One region of the Streptomyces sp. NPDC051740 genome, then DNA from elsewhere that is predicted to be linked to it. Evidence: riboswitches for the same ligand, from Rfam matches in the RefSeq annotation. Region 1 holds a riboswitch; each other region holds the start of a gene.

Region 1 (2,191 bases):
GTGTACGCCGCGGTCGACCAGGACGGGGCCGACGGGCTGACGCTGATCGAGCCCGGCTATCTGATGCCGCACCCGACCCTGCCCGCGGTGCGGGTCGAGCGGCGGGCCGAGCTGTGGGACCGGCCGATCAGCAAGGTGCTGCTGCGCCATCCGGACCTGTCCGACGACGCGTTGGCGGCGGCGGCCCGGTCGGTGGTCGGGTCACTGGCCACGGTCACCATGTCGGGGCCGGGCACCGTGGAGCTCCAGCCGTGCGGGGTGACCAAGGCGACCGGGCTGGCGCTGGCCGCCGAGCACCTGGGGGTGAGCCCGGCGCGGACGATCGCCTTCGGCGACATGCCGAACGACGTCCCCATGTTCGCCTGGGCGGCCCACGGCGTCGCCATGGCCAACGCGCATCCCGAACTGAAGGCGGTGGCGGACGAGGTCACCACGTCGAACGAGGACGACGGCGTGGCCGTCGTCCTCGAGCGACTGTTCGGCGGGGCGATGACGCTCGCCCGTCAGCGGGTGGCTCAGTACGCGCCGAAGACGTTGTCGATGGAGCCGTAGCGGTCGGCCGCGTAGTTGCAGGCCGCCGTGATGTTCGCGACCGGGTCGTACGGGTCGAAGGCGGTGCCGGGCACGTGGTAGGCCGCGAAGGTCGGGTCGATGACCTGCAGCAGGCCCTTCGACGGGGTGCCGGCGGCGGCGTTGGAGTCCCAGTTGTTGATGGCGTACGGGTTGCCGGAGGACTCGCGCATGATGTTGCGGTGGATGGCGTCGTAGCTGCCCGGGATGCCCTGCTGCGCCATGATGTCCAGCGACTCGCGGATCCAGCCGTCGAGGTTGTCCGGGTACGCCGTCACGGAGGCGGCGGTCGTCGGCGCCGTCGGCTCGGTGGTGGCCGCGGAGGCGCCGGTCGCGCCGAACAGCGGCAGGGCGACCACGGCGACGCCGGCGCCGGCGACGGCGAGGGAACGGGCGAGGCGGCGGTTGCCGAAGCGGTTGAGCTGACCGAAAGCAGGCATGTCTGGGTTCCTCTCCTACGCCTGCGAGGTGAGCTGTCGGGTTCGGGCGGGAGAGTGCCCGGCCGTGCCCCTGCGGGCATGGCTTCACCCCTAGCCGTCCCGGTGCGAAGTCCGGTGCGGCGGCTTACCTGGGTCCCCCACTCCTGCCGTCTCGAGTTCGTCGTCGGGTGTGATGCGGGCGGCGGCAGGATTAGGCGTCCACCCGGCAGGCCCGGAACGTATGCGAGAGCACATGTCGGGAACAAGCGCGGGCATCACAGAAGGTGCCGTTTGATCTTGTGATGGGGGTTTTGGGACGCTTGATCCTTTGCTGCTGCCAAGGGTCAACTCGGCGCCGGGGAAAGGCGAAAGGCGAGTGGCGACGGGCGATGGGGGCGCCGGGTCGCGCGTGACCCACTTCACTGGGGATTACCTGTGAGCGCATTTTTCGCCAAGGTGAATTAGCTCTTCATTTGCGGCAAATCGGACGCCGGGGCGGGCAGGATGGTTCGCGTGGCGAGGCGGGGCCCGGCAGGCGGGTCCGGAGCCGGGTCGAGGAGTGGATTGCTACGTCCGGGAAAGCCGAAGAATGTCCGTTGTTATCAACCGATCAAAAGCACTCCGTTCCTGATCCCGTACCGCCCTGCCCGTAACGCCGGGCGCTGGCGGTGATCGAAACATGACCGGATACGCTGACTTGAGTGATGGCAGCGACCTATCGACATTCCGTGTAACCGCCAGTGGACACCAGCAGACAGGAGACCCCTCGTGACCGTCGTCGGGCCGTTCGGGCTGAGCGTGCGGGACCAGGCTCTGGAAGCCGATGTCCAGGCCGGAATGACGGCTGTCGAGGAAGGGCTGCTCGAGGCCACCAAGAGTGAGGTCCCCTTCATCACGGGAGCCGCCCAGCACCTGGTGCGGGCCGGCGGCAAGCGGTTCCGTCCGCTGCTCGTGATGCTCGCCGCCCAGTTCGGCGACCCCTACGCGCCCGGCGTCGTGCCCTCGGCCGTGGTCGTGGAGCTCACCCATCTGGCCACGCTGTACCACGACGACGTGATGGACGAGGCCGAGGTGCGGCGCGGCGTCGACAGCGCGAACGCCCGCTGGGGCAACTCCGTCGCGGTCCTCACCGGCGACTTCCTCTTCGCGCGGGCCTCGCACATCCTGGCCGACCTCGGTCCCGAGGCCGTGCGGGTGCAGGC
Region 2 (2,191 bases), on a different contig from region 1:
GCATGCGCATCTCCAGCAGGTCGGCGGCCTCCTGCTCGGTGGGTTCCGCGACGCACGCGCCCGCGTGCCGCCGGGTCACCACGAATCCCTCGGCCTCCAGCGTGCGCAGCGCCTCCCGGACGGGGACGCGGGAGACTCCGTAACGGCGGGCGAGCACTTCCTCGGTGAGCCGGCCGCCGCGCTCGTGGACACCCGCGACGATGTCGTCCCGGATCGCCGTGCACACCGAGTGCGCGGGAATGCGCATGACGAACCTCCGGATTAATCCCCGTGAAACGTCGACGATTGACGTGTGTTCCGCGACTCTATTGCAATCGGCGGGAATTCACGACGGCGGGCCGGAATCCATGCATATTTTTTGGACAAGTGATGCGGCGGTGCCCGGAAACACCGATGCCCCGGCTCGGGGAGCCGGGGCATCGGGAAGCGGGCGGGTCAGAGGTTCACGCCGTGCGCGCGGAGGTAGGCGACGGGGTCGAGGTCGGAGCCGTAATCGGCGCCCGTGCGGGCCTCGAAGTGCAGATGCGCGCCCGTGACGTTGCCGGTGGCGCCGGAGAGGCCGATCTGCTGCCCGGCGGCCACCTGCTGGCCCACCGAGACGCCGATGGACGACAGGTGGGCGTACTGGGTGTACGTGCCGTCGTGCATCTTGATGACGACCTGGTTGCCGTACGAGCCGCCCCAGCCGGCCTCGACCACGGTGCCGACGCCGACCGACTGGACGGGGGTGCCGGTCGCGGCGTGGAAGTCGACACCGGTGTGACTGCCGGAGGACCACAGCGAGCTGCCGGCCTGGTAACCGGTCGAGACGTACGAGCCGGCGATCGGGGAGACGAAGGTGTTGAGGCGCTCGCGCTCGGCCTCCCGCGCGGCGCGCTCCTTCTCCGCGCGGGCCTCCTCGGCCGCCTCGGCGGCCTTCTCGCGCGCGGCCTCCTCGGCGGCCTTCCGCGCGGCGGCCTCGGCCGCCTCCCGGGCGGCCTCGTGCTGGGCGGCCGCCTGGGCGTCGATCCGGTCGGCGACCGCGTCGCCGAGGGTGACGACGGGCGTGAGGCCGGTCTGTGCGGCAGCGGGCTCGGCGGCGAGCGCGGGGGCCGCGAGGGAGCCGACGACGCCGGTGGTGGTGAGCGCCGCGACGCCCGCCACGCGGGCGGTGCCGCGCTGCGTCCGGCTGGGACGACGGTGCTTGCCCGGGGCGCGGGTGAACGCCATGTACAGGCTGGTCCTTTCCTTCCCTCTCGCCTACCGGGTTAGCTGACGGGTTCGGAGCAGGAAGGTCTCCTACGGGCCCCCTCGCGACACGCGCGGGCGTCCGATTCACCCCAGGGACTGCGGTGGGTCCCCGGCTCCCCCGGCTCGCGCCGTAGGGGGACTCGGCGATGGCTGTCCGGTGCCGCGGGTGCGGCGCACTGCCCGACGAACAGCCCGGATGACGCTAAGCGGGCCGTCTCCCGATCCTCAAACGAATCCCGGTTTTTGTAGCGCATCCCACAGGCCAGACAGGCAACTTCCGCCCCGATTCGGGCATAAGCGGGCCCTGGTGGCTTTCGTGTCACCAGGGCCCCACGCGCGCGTGCGTCCTCGCCGCTCGCTACTCGGCCGTCACGACGGTGACTTCACCGATGCCGAGGGCCTCGACGGGTGCCTTGATCTGCGCCGCGTCACCGACGAGGACGGTCACCAGGCGGTCCACCGGGAAGGCGTTCACGACGGCCGCGGTGGCCTCCACGGTGCCGGTCGCGGCCAACTGCCGGTACAGGTCGGCCTGGTAGTGGTCGGGCAGGTGCTGCTCGACCTGGTCGGCCAGGGTGCTCGCGACGGCCGCGGCGGTCTCGTACTTGAGCGGCGCCACGCCCACGAGGTTCTGCACCGCGACATCGCGTTCGTCGTCGGTGAGCCCGTCGGCGGCGAGCGTGCGCAGCACCGTCCACAGGTCCTCGAGGGCGGGGCCGGTGTTCGGGGTGTCGACGGAGCCGCTGATGGCCAGCATCGCCGCGCCGGTGCCGTCCGGGGCGGACCTGAGGACCTGGCCGAACGCCCGTACGCCGTAGGTGTAGCCCTTCTCCTCGCGCAGCACGCGGTCCAGGCGGGAGGTGAGGGTGCCGCCGAGGCAGTACGTGCCGAGCACCTGCGCGGGCCACACGCGGTCGTGCCGGTCCGCGCCGATACGGCCGATCAGCAGCTGCGTCTGGAC
Region 3 (2,191 bases), on a different contig from region 1:
ATGGTCGAGACCCGCCAGGTCGGCGACGTCGTCCTGACGCGCTACGAGCCCACCGCCCCCGGCACCGGCCCGCTGCCCTCCGCCGCCGACCACCACTGGCTGGCCCTCGCCTGTGAGCTGGCCGCCGAGTGCCCGCCCTCGGAGACGGCGTTCAGCGTGGGCGCGGTCGTGGTGGCCGCCGACGGTACGGAGCTGGCGCGCGGTCACTCCCGGGAGGGCGCCGACCCGGTGGTGCACGCGGAGGAGGCCGCGCTCGCCAAGACCGACCCCACGGACCCCCGGCTCGTCACCGCCACCGTGTACTCCAGCCTGGAGCCCTGCGCCCGCCGCGCGTCCCGCCCTGCGCCCTGTGCCCGGCTGGTCCTGGACGCGGGAGTGCGGAGGGTGGTCACGGCCTGGCGCGAGCCGGACACGTTCGTGGCGGACGCCGACGGCAGCGGCGTGCTGGCGGCCGGGGGCGCCACCGTCGTCGTCCTGCCGGAGCACGCGGACCGTGCCAAGGCACCCAACGGCCATCTGCTCGGCCGCTGAGACCGGGCCGCCGGTAACGGGTGTGCGCCGTGTCCCGCGGATGGCGTACACTGGTTTCAACGACGCGGGGTGGAGCAGCTCGGTAGCTCGCTGGGCTCATAACCCAGAGGTCGCAGGTTCAAATCCTGTCCCCGCTACTGAAGGCCGAGGGCCGGAATCCAAAGGATTCCGGCCCTCGGTGTTTTCCGTTTCCCGCCCGTCGCGGCCCGCTCCCGCCCGCTCCCCGTTCTCACTCGTTGTGAGCAACCCACCCCGCAGCGCATAACAACTGACGCACGGTCAGAAACCGCCCGTCACCCAAGACGGCCTGAGGTGCGGTCAACTCGCCCGTTTTTGGCCGCTCATGGCGCTTAAGTCCCCCCGGGGATCGTTAACGATCAAGAGGAACGGCTTGGAATACGACCCTCGCGTCTATTAACGTTCGATAACGCAGCGCGGTCGTCCCAGCCGTCACAGAAGGCGGCTCCGTGCGCACGCGCCGAATCCCGCAAGGGAACCGGGGAACCACCACCATGGGGTGAATCGCGTGGATACCGCCGTGGCGACACGGCTCGTATACGCGCGTAGGAGACCTTCCCGCTCCGAACCCGTCAGCTAACCCGGTAGGCGAAGACGGAAGGAAAGGAGCGCGCCCACGTGGCGTCCAACCCGCCTGCCCCCGAAGCCCCGTTCAAGCCGAGCGACACCGTCGCCTACGGCGCCGGCCACACCGACGAGGGCCCCTTCGAGGAGTGGAACCCCACCGCGGAGTCCCTTCGTCCCGTACGCGGCCGGCATCGCGTCTCCAAGCAGCGCGGCGGAGGACTCGCCCGCAGCTCCACCGTCCTGGGCGTCGGCGTCATAGCGGCCGTCGGCGCCGGCGGCATGGCCAGCGCCCAGACCGGCAAGCCGCCGGTCTCGATCTCCATGCCCGACCTCCCCAACGTGGGTTCCCTCATCTCCGACGAGGAAACCCCCGAGGGATCGTCCACCCCCCTCAGCACCCTCGCCATGACCGCCGCCGACACCGAGCAGGGCACCGCCGGCGCCGGTGAGGCGCTGCGCACCCGGATCATGGCCCAGGTCGAGCAGCAGCAGAGCCAGGCCGAGACCAAGGCCGCCGCCGAGGCCGTCGCCGCCGCCGAGAAGCAGGCCGCCGAGGCCGCGGCCAAGGCGGAGAAGGAGGCCGAGGCCAAGGCCGAGGCCGCCAAGAAGAAGGCGGAGGAGGAGGCCGCGAAGAAGGCCGAGGCCGAGCGCCTCGCCGAGCTGGCCAAGCAGTACGCGCTGCCGACCTCCTCGTACACCCTCTCCTCGACCTTCGGCCAGGCCGGCGCCTACTGGTCCTCCGGCTACCACACCGGCCTCGACTTCGCCGCCCCCACGGGCACGCTGATCAAGGCGGTCCACACCGGCACGATCACCTCCGCCGGCTGGGACGGCTCCTACGGCTACAAGACCGTGCTCACTCTCGACGACGGCACCGAGATCTGGTACGCTCACCAGTCCTCCATCAGCGTCAGCGTCGGCCAGAAGGTCAACACCGGCGATGTGATCGGCCGCGTCGGCTCCACCGGCAACTCCACCGGCGCCCACCTCCACCTGGAGGTCCACTCCGGCGGCTCCGGCTCGGGCATCGACCCGATGGCGTGGCTGCAGAGCAAGGGCCTCACCCCCTGAGCCC
Region 4 (2,191 bases), on a different contig from region 1:
GCCGGCCCCGGGGATCGGGGTCCGGCCTTCGGCGTGCGTGTCAGGAGGGTCGCCGCGGGGGTCAGCCGATGGAGACGCCCTTGGAGCGGAGGTAGGAGACCGGGTCCACGTCCGAGCCGTAGTCCGGGGTGGTGCGGATCTCGAAGTGCAGGTGCGGGCCGGTCGAGTTGCCGGTCGAGCCGGAGAGGCCGACCTGCTGACCGCCGGTCACGGTCTGGCCGGCCGAGACGGAGAGCGAGGACAGGTGTGCGTACTGGGCGTAGTGGCCGTCCTCGAGCCGGATGACGACCTGGTTGCCGTACGCGCCGGCCCAGCCCGCGGAGACGACGGTGCCCGCGCCGACGGCCTTCAGGGAGGTGCCGGTCGGGACGGCGAAGTCGACGCCGGTGTGGTAGCCGCTGGACCACATGCTGCCGGCCACCTTGTAGGCGGTGCCGAGACCGCCGCCGGGCACCGGGGAGCTGTAACCGGAGGCGCTCGCGGCCTGGTCGGTGCTCGTGGCCTGGTCGGTGCTCGTGGTCTGGGCGGAGGCGTCCGAGGAGGGCTGCTCCGCCGGCTTCTCGGCCTCCTGCTCCGAGGCCTGCGGGGTCTCCGGGGCCTCCGGGGCGGACGACTTCTCCGGCGCGCTCGCGGCGGCCCCGCCGTCGACGGAGAGCTTCAGGCCGGGGTGGATGAGCGACGGGTCGTCGCCGATGGCCTCACGGTTGTCCGTGTAGAGCTGCTTCCAGCCACCGTCGACGTGCTCCGTCTCGGCGATCTTCGCGAGGTAGTCGCCGGCCTTCACGGTGTACGTGCGGGTCTCGTCGCCCTTTTCGGCGACGGTCTTCTGGCCGGCGACGGAAAGGGACTGGACGGCCTTCTCGGGGGCGCTCTGAGGCGTCGCGGCGTGCGCGCCGGTGGCGCCGAGAAGCGGCAGGGCGAGTGCGGCGCCACCGGTTCCGGCGACGGCGATGGAGCGGGTGAAACGCTGGGCCTTGGTACGGCGGTGCTTACCCTTCGCGGGCATGTCGAATTCCTCTCCGGCGCCTGCGAGGTGAGCTGTCGGGTTCGGGCTGGAGATGCCCGGCCGCGTTGTCACGCGGCTTAACCCCAAGCCGTTCCGGGAACCGGAACAGGCAGTGGTACCTGTGGGTCCCCCGCTCCTGCCGTGTACGGGTCAGTGTGTACGGGCTCCGGGCGGCGGCAGGATTGGGCGTCCGTCCGGATCGGTGGCGAACGTAAGCGACCCGGACGTGGGGGGACAAGCGCGAGGTTCACCGCGCACGTGTTTCTCCGTGATCCAAAGGCGGAATCGGCGTCACCGAGCGTCAGCCGGGATTCCCTTTTCCCCGCGAATTCCCTTGCGGCTCCACAGGATTACGTGAGCATGGCGACAACGCATCGTCACGGATATGACGCTGCTCACGCACCCCTTCCCCATCTCCCTTCCTTTCGGGGCACGTTATGGCGAATACTCCTAATCGGACAGAACGCCCCAATCGTTAGATCACAGGCGCCGCAGCCGCACCACCGCGGCGTCCAGATCCCCCCGCAGACCGGTGCGCAGCCCGTGGTGCAGCAAGAGGGCGCCTCGGTACGTTTCGCCGGTTTCGCGGCATTCGTACGACGCCTCCGGGTCGAGGCCGCGCAGCCGGAGGGCCGGGACGGGCTCTCCGTAGTGCTGCGCCTGGAGGCAGGCGAGGACGACGGTCTCGTCGCCGAGGACGTACTGCACCGCGCTCAGTCCGCCCTCCGGGGGCCGCAGCCGGTACAGGTCGCCGCGCTGGACGACGGGCCGGATCTCCTTGTAGAGCGCGACCCACTCCCGCGCCTCGGCGAGCTCCTCCCCGGTCCACCGCGCGAGGTCGCCGCCGACGCCGAGCACCCCCGCCATGGCGCTGACGAACCGGAAGCGCAGCGAACTGACCCGTCCGTTGAGCATCGCGTTCGGGCTGTCGGTGACCCAGGCGGCCATCACCCGGGCCGGGTGGAGCTGGCTGAAGCCGTGCTGGACGGCGAGCCGGTCGAGCGGGTCGGTGTTGTCCGAGGTCCACACCTGGTCGGTACGGGAGAGGACCCCCAGGTCGATCCGCCCGCCGCCGCCCGAGCAGGACTCGAAGGCCACGTCCGGATGGGCCGCCCGCAACCGGTCCAGCAGCGCGTACAGGCCGCGCACATGGTCGGTCCACAGCCGCTGCGGGTACGGGTCGTC

The links. Region 1 has a riboswitch for cyclic di-AMP ahead of ACIA6T_RS00620 (transglycosylase SLT domain-containing protein). Riboswitches for the same ligand answer to the same signal wherever they lie in the genome.
Region 2: linked by a shared signal. The riboswitch ahead of ACIA6T_RS27030 (M23 family metallopeptidase) and the one ahead of ACIA6T_RS00620 (transglycosylase SLT domain-containing protein) in region 1 are both predicted to bind cyclic di-AMP.
Region 3: linked by a shared signal. The riboswitch ahead of ACIA6T_RS12060 (M23 family metallopeptidase) and the one ahead of ACIA6T_RS00620 (transglycosylase SLT domain-containing protein) in region 1 are both predicted to bind cyclic di-AMP.
Region 4: linked by a shared signal. The riboswitch ahead of ACIA6T_RS22950 (peptidoglycan DD-metalloendopeptidase family protein) and the one ahead of ACIA6T_RS00620 (transglycosylase SLT domain-containing protein) in region 1 are both predicted to bind cyclic di-AMP.

Annotation. Positions count from the first base shown of each region.
Region 1 is NZ_JBITCL010000001.1:130,924-133,114, forward strand. Features, by position in the region: gene ACIA6T_RS00615 (HAD family hydrolase) at 1-552, shown strand, start outside; gene ACIA6T_RS00620 (transglycosylase SLT domain-containing protein) at 516-1,010, opposite strand; cyclic di-AMP (ydaO/yuaA leader) riboswitch at 1,016-1,183, opposite strand; gene ACIA6T_RS00625 (polyprenyl synthetase family protein) at 1,758-2,191, shown strand, end outside.
Region 2 is NZ_JBITCL010000019.1:18,032-20,222, forward strand. Features, by position in the region: gene ACIA6T_RS27025 (GntR family transcriptional regulator) at 1-247, opposite strand, end outside; gene ACIA6T_RS27030 (M23 family metallopeptidase) at 436-1,209, opposite strand; cyclic di-AMP (ydaO/yuaA leader) riboswitch at 1,222-1,386, opposite strand; gene ACIA6T_RS27035 (M16 family metallopeptidase) at 1,589-2,191, opposite strand, start outside.
Region 3 is NZ_JBITCL010000005.1:449,199-451,389, forward strand. Features, by position in the region: gene ACIA6T_RS12050 (dihydrofolate reductase family protein) at 1-531, shown strand, start outside; tRNA gene ACIA6T_RS12055 (tRNA-Met) at 595-668, shown strand; cyclic di-AMP (ydaO/yuaA leader) riboswitch at 998-1,155, shown strand; gene ACIA6T_RS12060 (M23 family metallopeptidase) at 1,168-2,187, shown strand.
Region 4 is NZ_JBITCL010000014.1:17,554-19,744, reverse strand. Features, by position in the region: gene ACIA6T_RS22950 (peptidoglycan DD-metalloendopeptidase family protein) at 62-1,006, opposite strand; cyclic di-AMP (ydaO/yuaA leader) riboswitch at 1,011-1,172, opposite strand; gene ACIA6T_RS22945 (alpha-galactosidase) at 1,487-2,191, opposite strand, start outside.